4 regions of the Guyparkeria hydrothermalis genome follow, and region 4 is predicted to be linked to each of the others. Evidence: predicted binding sites of a transcription regulator. Region 4 holds the regulator's gene; each other region holds the start of a gene.
The links. The regulator FliA, encoded in region 4, starts transcription of late flagellar genes. The targets are predictions, from matches to a motif close to GCTAAAGTTNNNNNNNNNNCNGCCGATA.
Positions count from the first base shown of each region.

Region 1: LV476_RS00815 (methyl-accepting chemotaxis protein) is a predicted target of FliA. The motif match lies at 2,008-2,035, and genes of this name have one in related genera.
Region 2: LV476_RS02065 (methyl-accepting chemotaxis protein) is a predicted target of FliA. The motif match lies at 1,980-2,007, and genes of this name have one in related genera.
Region 3: LV476_RS00715 (flagellin) is a predicted target of FliA. The motif match lies at 2,169-2,196, and genes of this name have one in related genera.

Region 1 covers NZ_JAJSED010000001.1:160,874-165,421, forward strand. The annotation lists gene LV476_RS00800 (class I SAM-dependent methyltransferase) at 1-303, shown strand, start outside; gene LV476_RS00805 (SDR family NAD(P)-dependent oxidoreductase) at 300-1,058, opposite strand; gene LV476_RS00810 (phytoene/squalene synthase family protein) at 1,084-1,959, opposite strand; gene LV476_RS00815 (methyl-accepting chemotaxis protein) at 2,092-3,273, shown strand; gene LV476_RS00820 (hypothetical protein) at 3,293-3,874, opposite strand; gene LV476_RS00825 (HAD hydrolase-like protein) at 3,876-4,548, opposite strand, start outside.
Region 2 covers NZ_JAJSED010000001.1:423,067-427,614, reverse strand. The annotation lists gene LV476_RS02070 (ATP-binding cassette domain-containing protein) at 1-1,855, shown strand, start outside; gene LV476_RS02065 (methyl-accepting chemotaxis protein) at 2,070-3,986, shown strand; gene LV476_RS02060 (TerB family tellurite resistance protein) at 4,034-4,504, opposite strand.
Region 3 covers NZ_JAJSED010000001.1:139,677-144,224, reverse strand. The annotation lists gene fliD (flagellar filament capping protein FliD) at 1-93, opposite strand, end outside; gene LV476_RS00720 (flagellar protein FlaG) at 142-540, opposite strand; gene LV476_RS00715 (flagellin) at 601-2,097, opposite strand; gene glgP (alpha-glucan family phosphorylase) at 3,398-4,548, shown strand, end outside.
Region 4 covers NZ_JAJSED010000001.1:2,304,604-2,309,151, forward strand. The annotation lists gene flhF (flagellar biosynthesis protein FlhF) at 1-1,003, shown strand, start outside; gene LV476_RS10765 (MinD/ParA family protein) at 1,000-1,890, shown strand; gene LV476_RS10770 (RNA polymerase sigma factor FliA) at 1,887-2,609, shown strand; gene cheY (chemotaxis response regulator CheY) at 2,722-3,108, shown strand; gene LV476_RS10780 (protein phosphatase CheZ) at 3,122-3,892, shown strand; gene LV476_RS10785 (chemotaxis protein CheA) at 3,986-4,548, shown strand, end outside.

The DNA of each region.
Region 1 (4,548 bases), 2.1 Mb from region 4:
CATTACCGCCACCTCGCGCACGAAGACCCGTTCGTCTATCCCGGGTTGCAGGACATCACCGCCTGGGTGGATTTCCAGGCAGTCGAGCAGGCAGCCGAAGCCGCTGGGTTCGCCATCGACGGCGAGCGCAGCCAGGCCCAATGGCTGCTGGGCACCGACGTTCCGCAGGCGGTCGAGCGGGCATTGCAGGCGCGCGACTCTTTGGCCGACCAGGCGCAGCTGGCTCAGGAATTCCGCGAGCTGGTCATGCCCACCGAGATGGGCGAGCGCTTTCGTGTCATGCGGCTGCGACTAGGCGGTTAGTCAGACGCGCTCGAGTCTGCGAGGCGCTGGATGGCGCCACTCTCTCCATGCTCCAGCCAGTCGAGCAGGGCGGGCATGACCGCACAGGGCGGCTGGCGATCTTCGGCAAGTTCGCCCGGGAAACGGGCATGGCGCAGGCGGCTGTTGACCGCGCCCGGGTCGAATCCCGTGATCCACACCTGCGGCGCCTCCGCCGCCCACTGGTGGATCATCCGTTCCAGCCCCGCGTGGGCGATATCGTGCGCACTGCCGAAGGCCTCGGTGCCCCGGTCGGTGAAGAACAGCACGCGCGGTTGCTTGGACCGCTCCAGCAGTGGCCAGCAGGCGCGCGTCAGTGCGAACGGTGCGGTCAGATTGACGTGCAGGCTTTCCTGGAACTTCATCAGCTCGGCGTGGGCCAGTGGGGCCAGCTCCCCCGCGGTGCCCATGGCGTGCACCAGCAGGTCGAGCCGGCCGAAGGCCTGTTCGATCCCCGTGATCAGTTGTTCGTAGTCCTCGGGCGCGGCGCCGGAGAAATCGACCGGCTGGATCAGCGGCGGCTCGCCGCGTGCCTCGTCGGGCACGTCGGGGAGTACGCGATCGACGATATCGTCGGCCAGCCGTTCGAGCTGGTCGAGCTTTCGCCCCAGCAGGATCAGGGTCGCACCGCGTGCCGCGAGTGTCTGCGCGGTGGCCGTGCCGAGCGCTCCGCTGGCGCCGTTGATCAGGACCACCTGGCCGGCGAACGAGGTATCGGGGGCGGACGAGTCGGTCATCGGGAATCCTTGGTGTGTGACGGAGTTACCAGGCGGCGCGCCAGGCGAGCCACCAACAGCGCAGCGGGCTGATTTCCACCCGGCCGGCCGTCAGTTCCTCGGGGGCAGATCGCATCAGCCGCAGGTGTTCGCGGTCGATGGCCCGCAGGATGCGGAACAGGCGCGGCGGCCGGCCGCTTGCCTGCCAGTCGCCGAGACCGGTGCCGATGCGCTCGAGCTCCTCGCGGAACAGCGCTTCGCGGCTGTCCGGCCCGGCATCTCGATAAAGGTCGGCCTCGTCGAGCCCGTGGCGGTTCAGGGTTTCCTGCGGCAGGTAGACGCGACCGCTGCGCGCATGGCGGCCCAGCAGACGCGCCCGGTCCAGCCGCCCGTGCCAGCGACCCAGTCGTGCCGCCGCGTCGACCTCATCGTCCGTCGCCTCCAGCAGGCGAGCATAGAGGGCGAACAGGCTCGCATAGCGGGCATCGAGATAGGCCTCCAGATCCGCCTCGGCGGCAAACCCCTCGTATTCGAGCTCGATACGCGCGCCGCCGAGCCGTTCCTCGAGGCGGGCTACCAAGGGCGAGTCCTCGCTGCGCGCTTCCTCGCCGAGACCGAGCGCATCCAGGCTTGTCAGCAGTGACTGGATCACCGGGTGCTCGGCGCGATCCTGCGTCATGCCCAGCAGCGCTTCGCGCCACCAGTCCAGCTTTGCCATCGCGACCTGCGGTTCGCTGACCGTCTCGGGGATTTCGGCCAGCGAGACGTCCAGCGCCCGCAGGGCAGTGATCGCCTGCTGCCGGTCGGCCGGCAGCTTGAGGCTGGCCAGACGGAACGGGCTGCCGACCGGGCGCGCCAGTCGCTCGCATTCGGCGTGGGCCAGTTGCGGATCGACGCTCGGGCTGGGGACTTCGCGGTTCATGGTCGCGGATCATACCAGTTCGCCCGCACGTGCCCGGTGACGCCTGCCGCTCAAGAAACCGCCGCCGGGGTCGATAAAGCGAATACCGAGTGTCCATTCCACGCCGTTTGATCGAGCAAGGTGCCCCGAACGATGAATCAACCCAGCATTCTGCGCCGCCTGAAATGGTCGTTTGTCGGCATGGGCGTCGTCATGGGAGCCATCTTCCCCGTGTTTGCCTCGTTCTTCGTCGAGTTTCGTGACGGCATGCTGGGGTGGTTCGTTGCCGGGTGCCTGGGCGCGGGCCTGACCGTCGGTTTCGTCAACTACGGGTTGGCCCATCTGATCCTGCTGCGCCGCATGGGGGCCCTGGCGCGGATTGCCGGCGCGGTGCGCGAGGGCAATCTCACCCAGAAGTGCAGCATCAAGAGCAATGACTCGCTCGGCGACATCGTCGCGAGCATCAACGCGATGATCGACCAGTTGCACGGCCAGATCGGCGACCTGAACCGGAGTAGTGACTCGCTTTCCGATGCCGCCGGTAGCCTCGACGACAGTGTCTCGAGCGTCATGGACGCCCAGGGGCGGGTTCAGTCGCAGCGGGAGCGCACCCTCGGGGAGGCTCGCGAGGTGGCCGACGGCGGCGACCGATTGGTCGACGCGATCGTCGAGGCCGGCCAACAGGCGAGCGAAATGCAGTCGCGCGCGGAGCAGACGCGGGACGAGGTGGGGGAAAGCGTCACGTCAATCACCCGCTCACAGGAGCGTGTCCGGGAAACGGCCACCATCATCACCTCGCTGGTCGCCGCCCGTGACCGCATCAGCGGCATGACGGCCACTATCGATGCGGTGGCCGAACAGACCAACCTGCTGGCGCTGAACGCCGCGATCGAGTCGGCCCGTGCCGGCGAGCACGGCCGCGGTTTCGCGGTGGTGGCCGACGAGGTGCGCAAGCTGGCGGGGCGCAGCGCCGATGCGGCACGCGAGATCGGTCTGGTGATGGAGACGCTGGGCCGCGACGTGACCGCCGCCGACGAGAAAATGCAGGAGGCGAGTCGGTACTCGTCGGATGCCGAGCGCTCGTTGCAGACGGCCTCGGGCGGCCTGTCCCATATGCTCGAGTCGGTGGCGCAGACCGTGGCCCTCACCGAGGGGGCGGCCGGGCACGGTCATCAGCATCACGCATCCATCGAGCGGCTCACCGCGGATCTCAACGCGTTGCTGGAAGTCGTGGAGCGCAATGCCGAGGCGATGCAGTCGGCGAGCGCTGCGGTCGAGTCGGTCAATAGCGAGGCGGGTCGGCTGGCCGACCAGGTGTCGCGCTTCCAGCTCTGACCCGTTTTCGAGAGGCCGCTCAGCCGCGGCCCGTCACCACCCGCCAGCCGATGCGCGCGCCGGCCATCAGTTTCGCCAGCCCGTGGCGACCCGCACGGTCGTCGAACCAGAGTGACGGGTCGACCTGACGTTCTCGCAGGATCTGCTCGACCCGCGCGATGGTCAGGCGATAGCGCCAGCCACCCAGCCAGGGTTGGCCCAGCGCCGCCGCCCCCTGAAGCACGCGCCGGATCTGGCCGGCGAAATGCTCGTTGAAGCGGCGGAAGGCGAAGTCGACCCGCTTGTCCTGCCAGTGCGCTTCGGTGACCTTCATCTCGGCAAGCGTGTCGGCCGGCAGGCGTATGGCGTGCTCGGCGGCCTGATCGGCGTGGGCATCCATCCAGCCGTCCAGCAGGAGCACCGCCGTGATCAGCCCGTCGACACGGGCCTGATCGGTCGTATCCAGTTGGTCGAACCACGGGGGGCGAAAGGCCGGCAACCGGGCGCGGTAGTGCGCGATCAGGTCGCCGAGATTGGCCGGCTCGGTCACCGGCACCAGCGGAGCCTGTCGCAGCTTCACCTCCAGGGGCCAGGCGAGCAGGGCGGTGACGCGCGGGATCATCTCAGGCGCTCGCCTCGTGCGGGTTGTTCGTCTCGAGCAGGCCGGCAATTTCCTCGGGGGTGTCGATCACGACGCTGGCCCCCCAGTCCTCGATCGGACGCTCGCCGTCCAGGTATCCCCAGCGCCCGGCAATGGTCGGCATGTGGGCCGCGTTGCCGGCGATGATGTCGCGTTCGTGATCGCCGATGTACCAGATGTCCACCGGGGCCAGCCGCAGCTTGCCGGCGGCAAACAGCAGCGGATCGGGGTGGGGCTTGGCCCGTTCGAGCTCGTCGCCGCAGACCACTACCGCCGGTTCGAGCGACAGGGCTTCGAGCAGCTGGTGCGTCAGCCCGCCCGGCTTGTTGGTCACCACCCCCCAGGGCAGATCACGCCCCTCAAGCGATTCGACTAGCGCCTCCAGTCCCGGGAACAGGCAGGTGTGCACGGCCAGGTCCTCGGCGTAGAGGGTCAGGAAGCGTTCCCGCAGGCGGGGGTAGTCCGCTGCCTCTGGCGTGATTTTGAGTCCGATGCCGAGCAGTCCGCGCGCGCCGTTCGAGACGTGCGGTCGGATCTGGTCGAACGGCATCGGCTCGAGTCCCTGTTCGGCGCGTAGCCGGTTGAGGGCGGCGGCCATGTCGGGGGCGGTATCGAGCAGGGTGCCGTCGAGGTCGAACAGGATCGCTTTCGGGATG
Region 2 (4,548 bases), 1.9 Mb from region 4:
ATTCTCGCTGGGCGAACGCGCCCTGCTCGATCACGTCAACCTCACCGTCGAGCGCGGCGACCGGCTTGCCCTGATCGGCCGCAACGGCGAGGGCAAGTCCACTTTTCTCAAGATGCTTGCCGGTATCCAGCGCGCCGACGACGGCCAGATCCGCCTGGAGCCCGGTGCGAAGGTCGCCTACCTGCCCCAGGACCCGCATCTGGATACCGACGAGACGGTCTACTCGGTGATCGCCGAGGGCCTCGGTGACCTGCACGACGTGCTCACCGAGTATCACCAGCTTGCTCAGAACGCGGACAGCGACAAGGCACTCGAGCGACTCGCCGATCTCCAGCAGCAGCTCGAGGTGCGAGACGGCTGGCTGGCCGGACAGAAGATCGACGAGGTGATCACGCGCCTGGGTCTCGATCCGGACGTGCCGGTCCGCGGGCTGTCTGGCGGTGAGCGCCGCCGCGTGCTGCTCGGGCAGGCGCTGGTGATCGAGCCGGAACTGCTGCTGCTCGACGAGCCGACCAACCACCTCGACATCGCCGGTATCGAGTGGCTCGAGGATCTGGTACGCCGTTTTAATGGCGCGGTGGTGTTCATCACCCACGACCGCGCCTTCCTGCAACGTCTGGCGACCGGCATCGTCGAACTCGACCGGGGACATCTCACCCTCTGGCCGGGCGACTACGACAACTACCTGCGCCGGCGCGAGGAACGCGACAACGCCGAGGCGCAGGAAAACGCCCGTTTCGACAAGACACTGGCACAGGAAGAGGTCTGGATCCGCCAGGGCATCAAGGCCCGCCGCACCCGCAACGAGGGCCGTGTGCGCAACCTAGAGCGCCTGCGGGCCGAGCGCGCTGCCCGACGGGAGAAGGCCGGCAAGGTCGAGCTCTCCGCAAGCTCGGGCAAGACCTCCGGCAAGATCATCGCCGAGACGCAGCACGCCAGCGTCTCCTTCGGTGACAAGACCGTCATCCGCGACCTGACAACCACTATCCTGCGCGGCGATCGCGTGGGGCTGGTCGGTCCCAACGGCGCGGGCAAGTCCACCCTGATCAAGCTGATCCTCGGCCAGATCGAGCCGACCGACGGAAAGATCAAGCGTGGCTCGCAGCTCGAGGTGGCGTACTTCGATCAGCACCGCGCCCAGCTGCGCGACGACTGGACCGCCATCGAGAACCTCTGCGACGGCGGCGACCGCCTTCAGGTGGGCGAGAGCAACGTCCACGGCATCGGCTACCTGCAGCAATTCCTGTTCACTCCGGACCGTGCACGAACCCGAGTGGAATCCCTCTCGGGGGGCGAACGCAACCGACTGCTGCTCGCAAAGCTGTTCGCCCGCCCGGCCAACCTGCTGGTGCTCGACGAACCCACCAACGACCTCGACCTCGAGACCCTGGAAGTGCTCGAACAGGCACTGGCGGACTACAAGGGCACCCTGCTGCTGGTCAGTCACGACCGGGCGTTCCTGGATAACGTCGTCACCAGCCTGTTGGTGTTCAAGGGCCACGGCGAGATCGAGGACGTCGTCGGCGGCTACCAGGATTACCTTGATCAGGCGTCTCGACAGCAGGCCGCGACGACCGCATCCACGCCAAAGGCCGCCACCGAGAAGGCGCCCACGGCCAAGCCCAAGAAGACGAGCAAGAAGCTTTCCTACAAGGACCAGCGCGAACTCGATGCCCTCCCCGGTCGCATCGAGTCGCTGGAAAACGAGCAGGCGGAGCTCCAGGCGGTGATCAACGATCCGAGCTTCTACCAGGGCGATCCCACCGAGGTGGAGCGTACGCTGGCCCGTGTCAGCGAGCTGGAAACCGAGCTCGAACAGGCCCTCGAGCGCTGGATGGAGCTCGAAGGCGACTGACCCGACAGCCTTCGCCCCCCCTTTCGCTTAGCCATCTTCGGTCAGGCTCACCGCCCCGTTGCGCCATCCGATAGCGAACGGCGATCCGTAGCGGTGTGAACTATTCCCCCAGTAATCGACTCGGGTTAAAGCTTTTGCCATATCGGCCGATTCCCTGAGGCGGATCGCGCATTGTCGTGTCGTTCCGACCCAGTTAAAGCGGAGTCAACAAAGCATGCCTGCCCTGTTCAAGAATCTGTCGATCGGTGCCCGACTTGCCCTCGGGTTTGCCCTCGTCATCGTCTTCATCGCCGCCCTGGTGATCCCATTGGTGATGACGGAGTTTTCCTCCACGATAAAACAAGCGCAGCAACGCGAACTCAAGGGTCTGTTCGAAACGGCGCAGGCCCAGATCCGCGCCGAGGGCCGCCTTGCCGAGGCGATGAGCGTGGTGGTCTCGAGCATCCCGGATGTCGGCCAGGCAATGGCCGAGCGTGATCGCGAGCGCCTGGCCGACATGATGCTGCCGATCTTCCCGCCGCTGAAGGAGGATTTCGGCGCACGCCAGTTCCACTTCCATCTGCCGCCGGCGATTTCGTTCTTCCGCGTTCACAAGCCGGAAAAATTCGGTGACGACCTGTCCGGCTTCCGCAAGACGGTGCTGGCGACCAACAACCGCCAGGAGCGGATTCGTGGACTCGAGCGCGGCGTGGCCGGGCTGGGGATGCGCGGCATCTCCTCGATCAGCCATCAGGGCCAGCACCAGGGCAGCGTCGAATTCGGGATGAGCTTCGGCCAGCCGTTCTTCGACAAGTACAAGAGCGACTATGGCGTCGACATCGGCCTCTACCTGGTCGCCGACAACGGTTTCGAGACCTTCGGCTCGACCCTGGCGAATCCCGACACCCTGACCGCAGACAAGCTGGCCGCCGCGAAAGCCGAAACCACCATCTGGGAGCACGAGATCGGCGAGACGCCGTCGGTGACCTACGCCCACACCGTGGCGGACTTTTCCGGCAATCCGGTCGGCGTTTTGGCCGTCACCATGGACCGCAGCGATTACGTCGACCGGCTTGCCGCCGCACGCAACCAGGTGATCACGGTCATGGCCGTGGCCATCGCGATCGCCGCCTTCATCGGCTTTTTCATCACCCGAAGCATCACGCAGCCGCTTCAGCGCACCGTTCGTGCCATGGACGACATCGCCGCTGGTGACGGCGATCTCACCCAGCGACTCGATGAAAGCGGCCGCGACGAGATCGCCGATCTGGCCGCCGCATTCAACCGCTTCGCCGGCAAGATGCGCGACTCCATCCACGAGGTGGCCAACTCGACCGGTCAGCTGTCGGCCTCTGCCGAGGAGCTGTCGCAGATCACCGCCGATACCAACGAGGGCGTCCAGCGGCAACGGCAGGAAACCGAGATGGTCGCGACCGCGATGAACGAGATGACCACCACGGTCCAGGACATCGCCCAGAACGCCTCCGGCGCGGCCGATGCCGCCCACAACGCGGACGAAGAGGCCAAAGACGGCCAGCGCGTCGTCGACGAGACCATCGCGCATGTGGCCGCTCTGGCCGACGAGATCGAGGCCGCCGGTACCATCATCGGCAACCTCGAGACCGCGAGCGAGAAGATCAGCACGGTAGTCGACGTGATCCGCGAGATCGCCGAGCAGACCAACCTGCTGGCACTCAACGCCGCCATCGAGGCCGCCCGGGCCGGCGAGCACGGCCGTGGCTTTGCGGTGGTCGCCGAGGAAGTGCGCTCTCTGGCGAGCAAGACGCAGGCCTCCACTCAGGAGATCCGCGAGATGGTCGAGAGCATCCAGGGCGGCTCCAAGCAGGCGGTCAGCGCCATGCAGAGCAGCCAGGACCATGCCCGTCAGACCGCCGATCAGGCACGCGAGGCCGGCCAGTCACTGGTGACCATCACCCGCGCCATCGAGACGATCACCGACATGAACCACCAGATCGCCTCGGCCGCCGAGGAACAGGGTCAGGTCGCCGAGGAGATCAACCGCAACGTCTCGAACATCAACGAGGCCGCGGCACAGACCGCCGAGGGCGGCGCTCAGACATCGACCGCCAGCCACGAACTGGCTCATCTGGCCTCGCAGCTGCAGGCACTGGTCAATCAGTTCCGCACCTGAGTCAGTGCGACCGACGAGACGAAGCCCCGCATTCCGCGGGGCTTTTTTTATTGCGGCCCGCCGCGACTCCCCGCTGCTTCCTCCGCTCGCACCCGAGCCCGGATGAAATCGCTGTGCGAGACGTAGAGAAGATCGGAAATCTGCCGGATGGTCGACTCTTCCAGGTGATGCTTGCCGGCATCGGCATATGCCACGCGCCATAGCGTCTCGACGACGCGGCACTTCGCGGCCGGGTCAAGCCGTTCGTTCAGCAGTCGGACAAAGGGAAAAAAAAAGCCGGTGGAATCGTCGACCTCGGCGGCCGCGTGTTGGACGAGGTCGTCCGCGTCTGTCTCGGACATGTCGAAATCCTCGACCAGAGTGCGGCGGATGACCGCCAGCTCCTCGTCCGCAATATCGAAGTCGGCACGGGCGACCTCCATGAGCAGGATGGCCACCGCGGCATCGACACGCATCTCGCGGCGCGCCTCGCTGGCCGGCTCGTCCGGGAAAAACAGGGATTGAAGGGTCTTGAGCATCTCGAATCGCTTGCCGGTATACGTGGGACAACCATAGACCCGTG
Region 3 (4,548 bases), 2.2 Mb from region 4:
ATTGCGGGCAGGCTGGCCTTCCGCGGCAACCAATTGGCTGACGATGCCGCCTACATCAATGCCGGAACCAATGCCGGTACTGGTGATCGCCATGTCGTGTTACCTCAATTACCGTGTAATGCCAGCTTGTGGGGATACTGCTCAAGCCTCGAGCTCGAGCATGCCCCCCTCCCCGTTCTCGATCCGCCGGGCGATCGACAGGATCTCCTCGGACGGAATCTGGCGCACGACCTCGTCGGTCCGCGCGTTGATTACCTTGACGACCGTGCGACCCGTGTCGTCATCGACCGAAAAGGACAGGTCGCGCTGGCGCGACTGGACCAGCTCTTCGAGCTCGGCCAGCTTGGCCTCCAGCGCTTCCCGGTCCAGACCATTCGCCTCATTAGACTCGTTGCGGGGCCGAATGCCCTGCAAATTGCTTGCCGAAACGGATGGCCCGGACACAGAAGAGCGCTCGCCGGCCGAAGCCGCGCGAGCGCTGGGATAAAGGCTTGGCATCTTGCCAAGGGCATCTGAGATGGTGGATTCAGAGCTCATCATGCCACCTCCTTTACTCAGGCGATGACGCCCGTTCCCTGGGCGTCATCGGGTGGGCCCGGATTAGCCGAGCAGGCTCAGTACGTTCTGCTGAGCAGCGTTGGCCTGCGACAGCATTGCGGTGCCAGCCTGCTGAAGGATCTGGGAGCGGCTCAGGTTGGAGGTCTCCTTCGCAAAGTCCGCGTCCTGGATCTGGGAACGGGCGGCGCTGACGTTCTCCGACACATTCTGCAGGTTGCTGATGGTCGATTCGAGGCGGTTCTGGACGGCACCCAACGATGCGCGCTCCTCGGAAATAAAACTCAGGGCCTTGTCGATCACAGAGATCGCATCATTAGAGCCGCTTCGGCTCGAAATATCCACCTGAGCAACCGAGGACAGCGAGCCAGCGATAGTGGTTGCTCCACCCGTGGCGGTCAGTACATTCTCTGTCCCCGCAGCAACGGCCGATGCCACACTGAAGCTACCACTTGACTCAAATTCAACTTGACCACCCACTACAACGCTATCGCCTGCAGGGGAAGCCGCCACGGTGCCACCTGAAGGCCCGGTCAAAGATACCGAACCAACGTCTAGGGTCTCACCGTTGTCACCACTATGGACGAAGTTTTCAATGTTGATGTCCTCGCCCTTGTCATTGGCGAGTTCGATACTTGCTTTATCGGCGCTCAGCGTCGCGGTAATCCCAGTTTGCGCGGTACGGTCATTGATAGCCGAAGCCAGGTTGGACAGATCGCTTGTGTCTGCAATGCCCGTTGAGATCGTTACTGCGGACTCACCGTTGGAGGAAGACAGGTCGAAGGTCACAGTGCCGGCCGCTGAGAGCGAACCAACAGTCACCTCAGTGGATGCAGTCGCACTGACACCTGTAGAACCGGTCAAACCATTAACACCCTCTGCGATGGTTTTCGCAGATACGCCGTCACCCACGGTATAGGTGCCTGTGCCACTGGCGCCATTGATCGTCAGGTCACCGCCGGCCACACCATTACCACCCGAGATATCCTGGGCTACCGCAAGGCCACCAATGTTGGTTTGCGTGCCTTGCTGGTAAGCACCCATGTCAAGTGCTGAGGTGCTACCAATCGACACATTGATAGTTTCGTTCGCATTCGAACCTACCTGGAACTTGGATGACGTAAAGGAGCCGTCCAGGATGTTTTTCCCGTTGAACGTGGTGGTCTCAGAAATTCGATTCAGCTCCTGCTGAAGCTGAGACACCTCTTTCTGCAAGTTGGCTCGGTCGGTATCAGAGTTGGAATCGTTCGCCGACTGAATGGCCAGTTCCCGCATGCGCTGAAGAATGTTGGACGATTCCTGCATCGCCCCTTCGGCAGTCTGAGAAAGCGAGATGCCATCGTTGGCATTGCGCACCGCTTGGTTCAAACCACGGATTTGAGACGTCATGCGGTCAGCGATTGCCAGACCTGCAGCGTCATCAGCAGCGCTGTTGATACGCAGACCGGAGGACAGACGCTCCATGGCGGTCTGCATCTCATTTTGCGTAGAGCCCAGTTGACGCTGCGCGTTCAGGGCCATGATGTTCGTGTTTACACCCATTACCATGATGTCGTCTCCTCTTCGGACGGTGCCCCGGAAATGGGGCGATTTGCTCTTGGCTACGGTTCCGTTATCGGCGGTATTTGCCGGAGCTTTAGTTTTTGGGTGAAAAATTTTTTGTTTTATGCCCGGGTGGCACAGTGATGCGGGTTTGAGGTGGGCAGAACGCCTTGGTCAGGGGTTGCATAGGCAACATTCGTGTTCCCCGATATCGTCATTCCCGCGAACGCGGGGATCCATGGAAGGGCTGACGAGGCCGGTTCTGTTGACTCTGTAGGCAGGCACGTCGGGACGGGGCGGGTTCGTTCACTGGTTTCCCGCTTGCGCGGGAATGACGGGTAACGGGGGGATCCATGGAGGGGCTCACAAGGCCGCTCCTGTTGGTTCTTTAGGCGGGCACTTCGGGACATCTCCTGCGTTATTGCCGGCCGGGCGTGAGGCGGGTTCGTTCACTGGATCCCCGCCTACGCGGGAATGACGGGGGACGGGGATGGCTTCGATCCCTGGATTCCCGTCCCCCGTTTTCATGGGGACATGCTTTTGCGGGGCGACAGGCTGGGGTGGCTTCGGTTGCGGGTTCGCCCTCCTATCGCGGGCGGGGGTGACGGTGCTGGGATGGCTTCGATCGTTGGGTTCCCGCGTGCGCGGGAACGACGGGAGATGGTTACTCCTGGTTCATCTTTCCGATCCGTTGGCTTCCTCTTTCCCGCCCGTGTTTGATCGGGGCTTTCATGACGAGCGACGGAGCACCACCAACGCTACTTGTCCTCACCGTCCAAAAGGGCCGTCATTCCCGCGGATGCGGGGATCCATGGAAGGTCTGGGCAGCCTCTGCGGCTGATTATCCGAGTGGGCACTTTCGGACGTGTTCTGCCTTGGTGCCAACCGAGTGTGGTGCGACTTCGTTTTCTGGATTCCCGCTTACGCGGGAATGACGGGGGTGGATGGCTTCGTTGTCTAGATTCCCGCCTGCGCGGGAATGACGACAGTGGGTGATCTTGCGGCTGGAATGACGACAGTAGGTGACCTTGCCGCTGGAATGACGGCAGTGGCTGGACTTGCCCCTGCCATGACAGAACCAGTCGTGAGCAGGAATGGCAGATGCGTGCACGGGGATGACGGGGCTTTCCGTGCGCCGGGGATGATAGGGGGGCTGGGGCTTTGGTAGCTGGATTCTGCGCGGACAGGTCCAGGTGAATGACGGCCAGCTGGCGGGAGGGGGCATACCGTCATATCGTTGTCACCCGGCATATGATTGCCGGCGATACACTCGGTGACATCTCTTTCTCGGAAGCCGACCATGCCGACATCCCGTCATCTTGAAATCCGCCCCAGACTGCCCGCCCGTCTCGAGGTGCTGTCCGCCCTGGCGGGCAATCTCTACTACAGCTGGTCGCGACCGGTGCGGGACCTGTTCGACTCAATCGACAGCGAGGTTTGGCTCGCCTGCGAGGAAAATCCGGTCCGATTCCTGCAGACCGTGCCGCAGGCGCAGTTGGACGCAAAGACGGAGGATGCGGCGTTTCTCGCCAAGCTCGACGCGGTCATGCGCGACTTCGAGGCTTACCTCGGACAGGTGCCCGACACCAAGACCGAAGACGGGGCAATCGCCTACCTGTGCGCGGAGTTCGGCTTCCACGAGTCGCTGCCAATCTACTCGGGCGGCCTGGGCATCCTCGCCGGCGATCACTGCAAGGCGGCATCCGACCTCAATCTGCCGCTGGTAGGCATCGGGCTGCTCTACCGTCAGGGCTACTTCCAACAGTGCATCGACGCCACCGGTCATCAGGTGCCCCGCTTCGAGGATCTCGACTTCTCGCGCCTCCCGATTCATCGGGTCGACGGGGATGGTCAGCCGTTGACCGTCGCGGTCGACCTACCGGGGCGGCAGGTATGGCTGCAGGTCTGGGCGGTGCATGTGGGACGCGTAACCGTCTACCTGCTGGATGCCGATGTGGCCGCCAACAGCGCGGCGGATCGAGAGATCACCCACCGCCTCTACGACAGTGATCGCCGCCGGCGGCTGGAACAGGAGATGCTGCTGGGCGTCGGCGGGGTCCGTGCCCTGCGCGCCCTCGGGATCGCCCCCGCCGCGTGGCACATCAACGAAGGCCACGCCGCCTTCTCCACCCTCGAACGGATCGCCGAACTCACCGCCAGTGGTCTGCCATTCGACGCCGCCCGGCAGGCGGTGGCCGCCGCGACCGTGTTCACGACTCACACGCCGGTGCCAGCCGGCCACGACACGTTCGCCCCGGAGCTGGTAGCCGGGTACTGGGAGGATCGCCTGGCAACGCTGGGCATCGACCGCCCTACTCTGCTGCAACTCGGCCATGACCCGACCCATGACGGGCAGCACTTCAACATGACCGCGCTCGCGATCCGCGGCTCCCGTCAGTGCAATGGCGTCTCGCGCATTCACGGTGGCGTGGCTGCTGGCATGGCGGCGGC
Region 4 (4,548 bases):
GTCGGACCGCACGCCGTCCCACTGGGACTGGCTGGTCGAGGACCAGGGGGCCGCCGAAGGACGCCTGTCGACCCTGACCGAGGAGGTCGCCCAGCTGCGCGATCTGTTCGAGCGACAGCTGTCGGTCATGGAATGGCACCGGTTCAGCCAGGCCCATCCGGCCGAGGTCTCGACTGTCCAGCGCCTGCAGGACCTGGGGTTGCCGATCGGGCTGGCCCGGGAGCTCGGCCGGGCCGCCGCCACGGCGAAACCGGAGCGGGCCTTTGTCGAGGCGCTCAAGATGCTGGGCGACCAGCTCGAGCATCGCGCCGAGGATCCGGTCGAGGCCGGGGGCACGTACGCCTTCGTCGGCCCGACCGGGGTGGGCAAGACCACCACGCTCGCCAAGCTGGCGGCTCGTGCGGTGCTGCACCGTGGCCGCGACTCGGTCGCGCTGATTACCACCGACCGCTTCCGTATCGGGGCTCAGGAGCAGTTGCGCAACTACGCCCGTATCCTTAATGTGCCACTGCACATCGCGCGAGACGAGACGCACCTGGCGCAGTTGCTCGAGGCGGTCGCCGATCGCCACCTGGTGTTGATCGATACCTCGGGGATGTCGCAGCGCGATTTCCGCATGATGCAGAAGCTCGAGGCGCTGATGGGCGCGGGCGAGTCAGTCAAGCTTCTGCTGGTCCTGTCGGCGAATGCGCAGTATCCGGCCCTCGAGGACGTCAAGAAACGCTTCGCCGGCCTGCCGTTGCATGGCACGGTATTGACCAAGCTCGACGAGACCGTGCTGCTCGGCGGCGGGCTGGCCGCGTTGGTCCGCCCCCTGGCAGGGGTCGATGGTGCGCCGCGGCGTCTGCCGCTCGTCTGCGCCGGCGTCGGTCAGCGGGTCCCGGAGGATCTCTGGTTCCCCAAGGCGGCCGACCTGATCAAGCAGGCCCTCGAGATGGGGCAGTCGCAACTCGAACATACCGACAGGGATGATCCGCTGTGGATGCTCAAGCAAGCCGGATGACAAACGCGCCCTGGGGCGGCCACGACCAGGCCGACGGCGCCCGCCACGCCACCGGCAGTCGGCCGGTGCGGGTGATCGCCGTGACCAGTGGCAAGGGCGGGGTGGGCAAGACCAACGTCTCGCTCAACCTGTCGGTCGCCCTCGCGCGTACCGGTGACCGCGTGGTGCTCATGGACGCCGACCTCGGACTGGGCAATGTCGACGTGCTGCTTGGTCTACAGTCGCGGGGCAACCTGTCCCATGTGCTGGAAGGCACGGCGAGTCTGGACGAGATCATGCTCGAGGGCCCCGAGGGCATCGGCATCCTGCCGGCATCCAGCGGCGTGGCGCACATGGCTGCGCTGACGCCCGCCGAGAACGCCGGTCTGATCTCGGCATTCTCCGAGATGCGCTGGCCGGTCGACACGCTCATCGTGGATTCGGCCGCCGGCATCGCCGACTCGGTGGTGCGTTTCGCCGAGGCGGCCAACGAGGTGGTGGTCGTGGTCTGCGACGAGCCGGCCTCGATCACCGATGCCTATGCCGTGATCAAGGTGCTTTCCCGTGAGCATGACGTGACCCGTTTCCACGTCGTGGCGAACATGGTTCGCGACGCCGCGGAAGGGCGGCGGCTGTTCGAGAAACTCTCGGTGGCTGCCAAGCGCTTTCTCGACGTCACCCTGACGCACATGGGGTCGGTGCCGTTCGACGACTATCTCCGTCGAGCCGTGCAGCGCCAGAAGACCGTCGTGCAGCTCTACGGCGGGGCCAAGTCGGCCCGGGCCTTCACCTCCATGGCCGACCGTGTCAACCACTGGCCGGCCCCCCGCGGTCCGCAGGGTCAGCTGCAGTTCTTCGTCGAACGGCTGGTGAACAACGTCGAGCTGGATCCCGAGAATCTGCTATGAACGCTCGTGCCATGTATCAGAACGTTCAGGCCGGATCGACCGAGGCACTGGTCACTAAGCACGCCGGCCTGGTCAAGCGTGTTGCCTTCCATCTGCTCGGCCGTCTGCCCTCCCACATCCAGGCCGAGGATCTGATCCAGGCCGGCATGGTGGGGCTGCTCGATGCCGCCCGCCTGTTCGACGGCGACAAGGGCGCTTCCTTCGAGACGTATGCCGGGCTGCGTATTCGCGGGGCGATGCTCGACGAGGTCCGTCGCAATGACTGGGCGCCGCGTTCGGTCTACCGCCGTCAGCGCGAGATCGCCCAGACGGTCGCCGAGATCGAATCCGAGACCGGCCGCGAGGCGCGGGATGCCGAGGTCTGCGAGCGCATGGGCCTGACGCTCGACGAGTATCACGCCGCGATGAGCGATGCCTCGACAGTGCACGTCACCTCGCTGGACCACGCCGGCGAAGGCGAGAACGAGACCTACGACGTCGCCGACCCGCACAGCCAGCAGCCCGACGAGGCGCTCGCCGAGAACCACTTCCAGCGCGATCTGGCGGGCTATATCGACGAGCTGCCCGAGCGCGAGAGACTGGTCATGTCGCTGTACTATGTCGACGAACTGAACCAGAAGGAGATCGGTGCCGTGCTCGGCGTCAGCGAATCGCGCGTGTGCCAGATCCACAACAAGGCAATCATGCGGCTCAAGACCGCCATGAACGCCTGGAAATAGGCTGCCGATCGCGGAAAGGGCTCAATCTTTTCCGCTTGGCGCCGATAGACCCTCTTACCCACGTTCTAACAAGGCAACCTGCCTGGTACTGACAACCATTCCAGGGGCGAAAATGGACCGAAACATGAAGATCCTCGTGGTGGACGACTTCTCCACGATGCGCCGGATCATCAAGAACCTTCTCAAAGAGCTCGGCTTCACCAATATCGAGGAGGCCGACGATGGCCAGACGGCGCTGCCGCTGCTCAAGCAGGGCAACTTCGATTTCCTGGTCACCGACTGGAACATGCCGGGCATGACCGGCATCGACCTGCTGCGCAATGTGCGTGCCGATCCGGGACTGGCCGGCCTGCCGGTACTGATGGTGACCGCCGAGGCCAAGCGCGAGCAGATCGTCCTCGCCGCCCAGGAGGGCGTGAACGGTTACATCGTCAAGCCTTTCAACGGGGCCACACTCAAGGAGAAGATCGACAAGATCTTCGAGCGCGTCGAATCGTAGGGGCGCGCGAGACATGAGTGGAGCAGACGAACAGGACTTCCAACCGCTGGTCGACCGCGACAAGCGACTGGCCGACGCCCGTGCACTGGTGGCAGCGATCGAGAACGAGGATGTCGCCGGCGAGGCGCGTCTGATCGGCGATCTCACCGCCGCCTATTCCGGCAACATTTTCGACGAAGTCGGGCGCATGACCCGCGAGGTGCACGACACCCTGCGGAGTTTTGCCGAGGACGAGCGCCTCGGTGCCCTGGCCCAGGACGAGATGCCCGATGCGCGTGACCGGCTGCGTTACGTGATTACCCTGACCGAACAGGCGGCGACCCGCACCCTCTCGATCACCGAAGAGGCCTCGCCCATGGCCGACAAGATCATCGATCGATCTCAACGGCTGAAGGACGAGCTGGCTAAAGTCGCGGCCAGCGAGGCCGATAACTCCCGACTGGAGAGCGTGGTCGAATCGATGACCCGCTACCTGGACTCGGCGACCGGCAGTGGCGAGCGTCTCAGGGGGCAACTGACCGAAATCATGATGGCCCAGGAGTTCCAGGATCTGTCCGGGCAGCTGTTGATGCGGGTGATCGACCTGCTCGAGCAGCTCGAGGAGAAACTGGTGGGACTGCTGCAGATCACCGCCCCGGTGTGCGGCAGCAAGGCCGACGGCGCCAAGGGCGGCAAGACCGAGAGTGCCGAGGACGGCGTCGGGCCGCAGCTGCCCAATGCCGGCGACAACGTGGTGAAGAACCAGGACGACGTCGACGATCTCCTGGCCAGCCTGGGGTTCTGACTCCGGCCGGACAGGAGGCAGCCCGCCGAGCGCGGTCGGGCAGGACACGTGGCCGCGGCATGAGCCGCGCCACAGAGTGAATGAGAGGCAATCATGGCATTCGAACCCGACAACGAGCTGCTGCAGGACTTCCTGATTGAGGCCGGCGAGCTGCTCAATGGACTGGATCAGCAACTGATCGAGCTCGAGCAGTCGCCTGATGACGCGGACAGGCTCAACTCGGTGTTCCGTGCCTTCCATACCGTCAAGGGCGGGGCCGGCTTCCTCGAAGTGCATCCGTTGGTGGAGGTCTGCCACCGCGCCGAGGACATCTTCAACCTGCTGCGCAATCACGAGATCGCCATGAACAGCCGCATCATGGACGTGATGCTGCAGGTGATCGACGTGCTCAACGGCATGTTCGACGACCTTCGAGCCGGTCAGTATCCCGAGGCCGTCTCGCCTGCTTTCCTCGACGAGATCGAGGGCCTGGCTCGTCAAAGCGATGAGCCGGCACCCGGCGAAGCGCCGGCGGCCGAGCCTGCCGCCGAGGACGAAGCGGTCGTGGCAGAAGATGACGCCTTCGACCGGATGCTGGCCGATCTCGATGCCGCCGAGTCCGACCAGGCCCCGGCTGCGGAGTCGAGTGGCGCTGCCGACGATGACCTGATTACCGA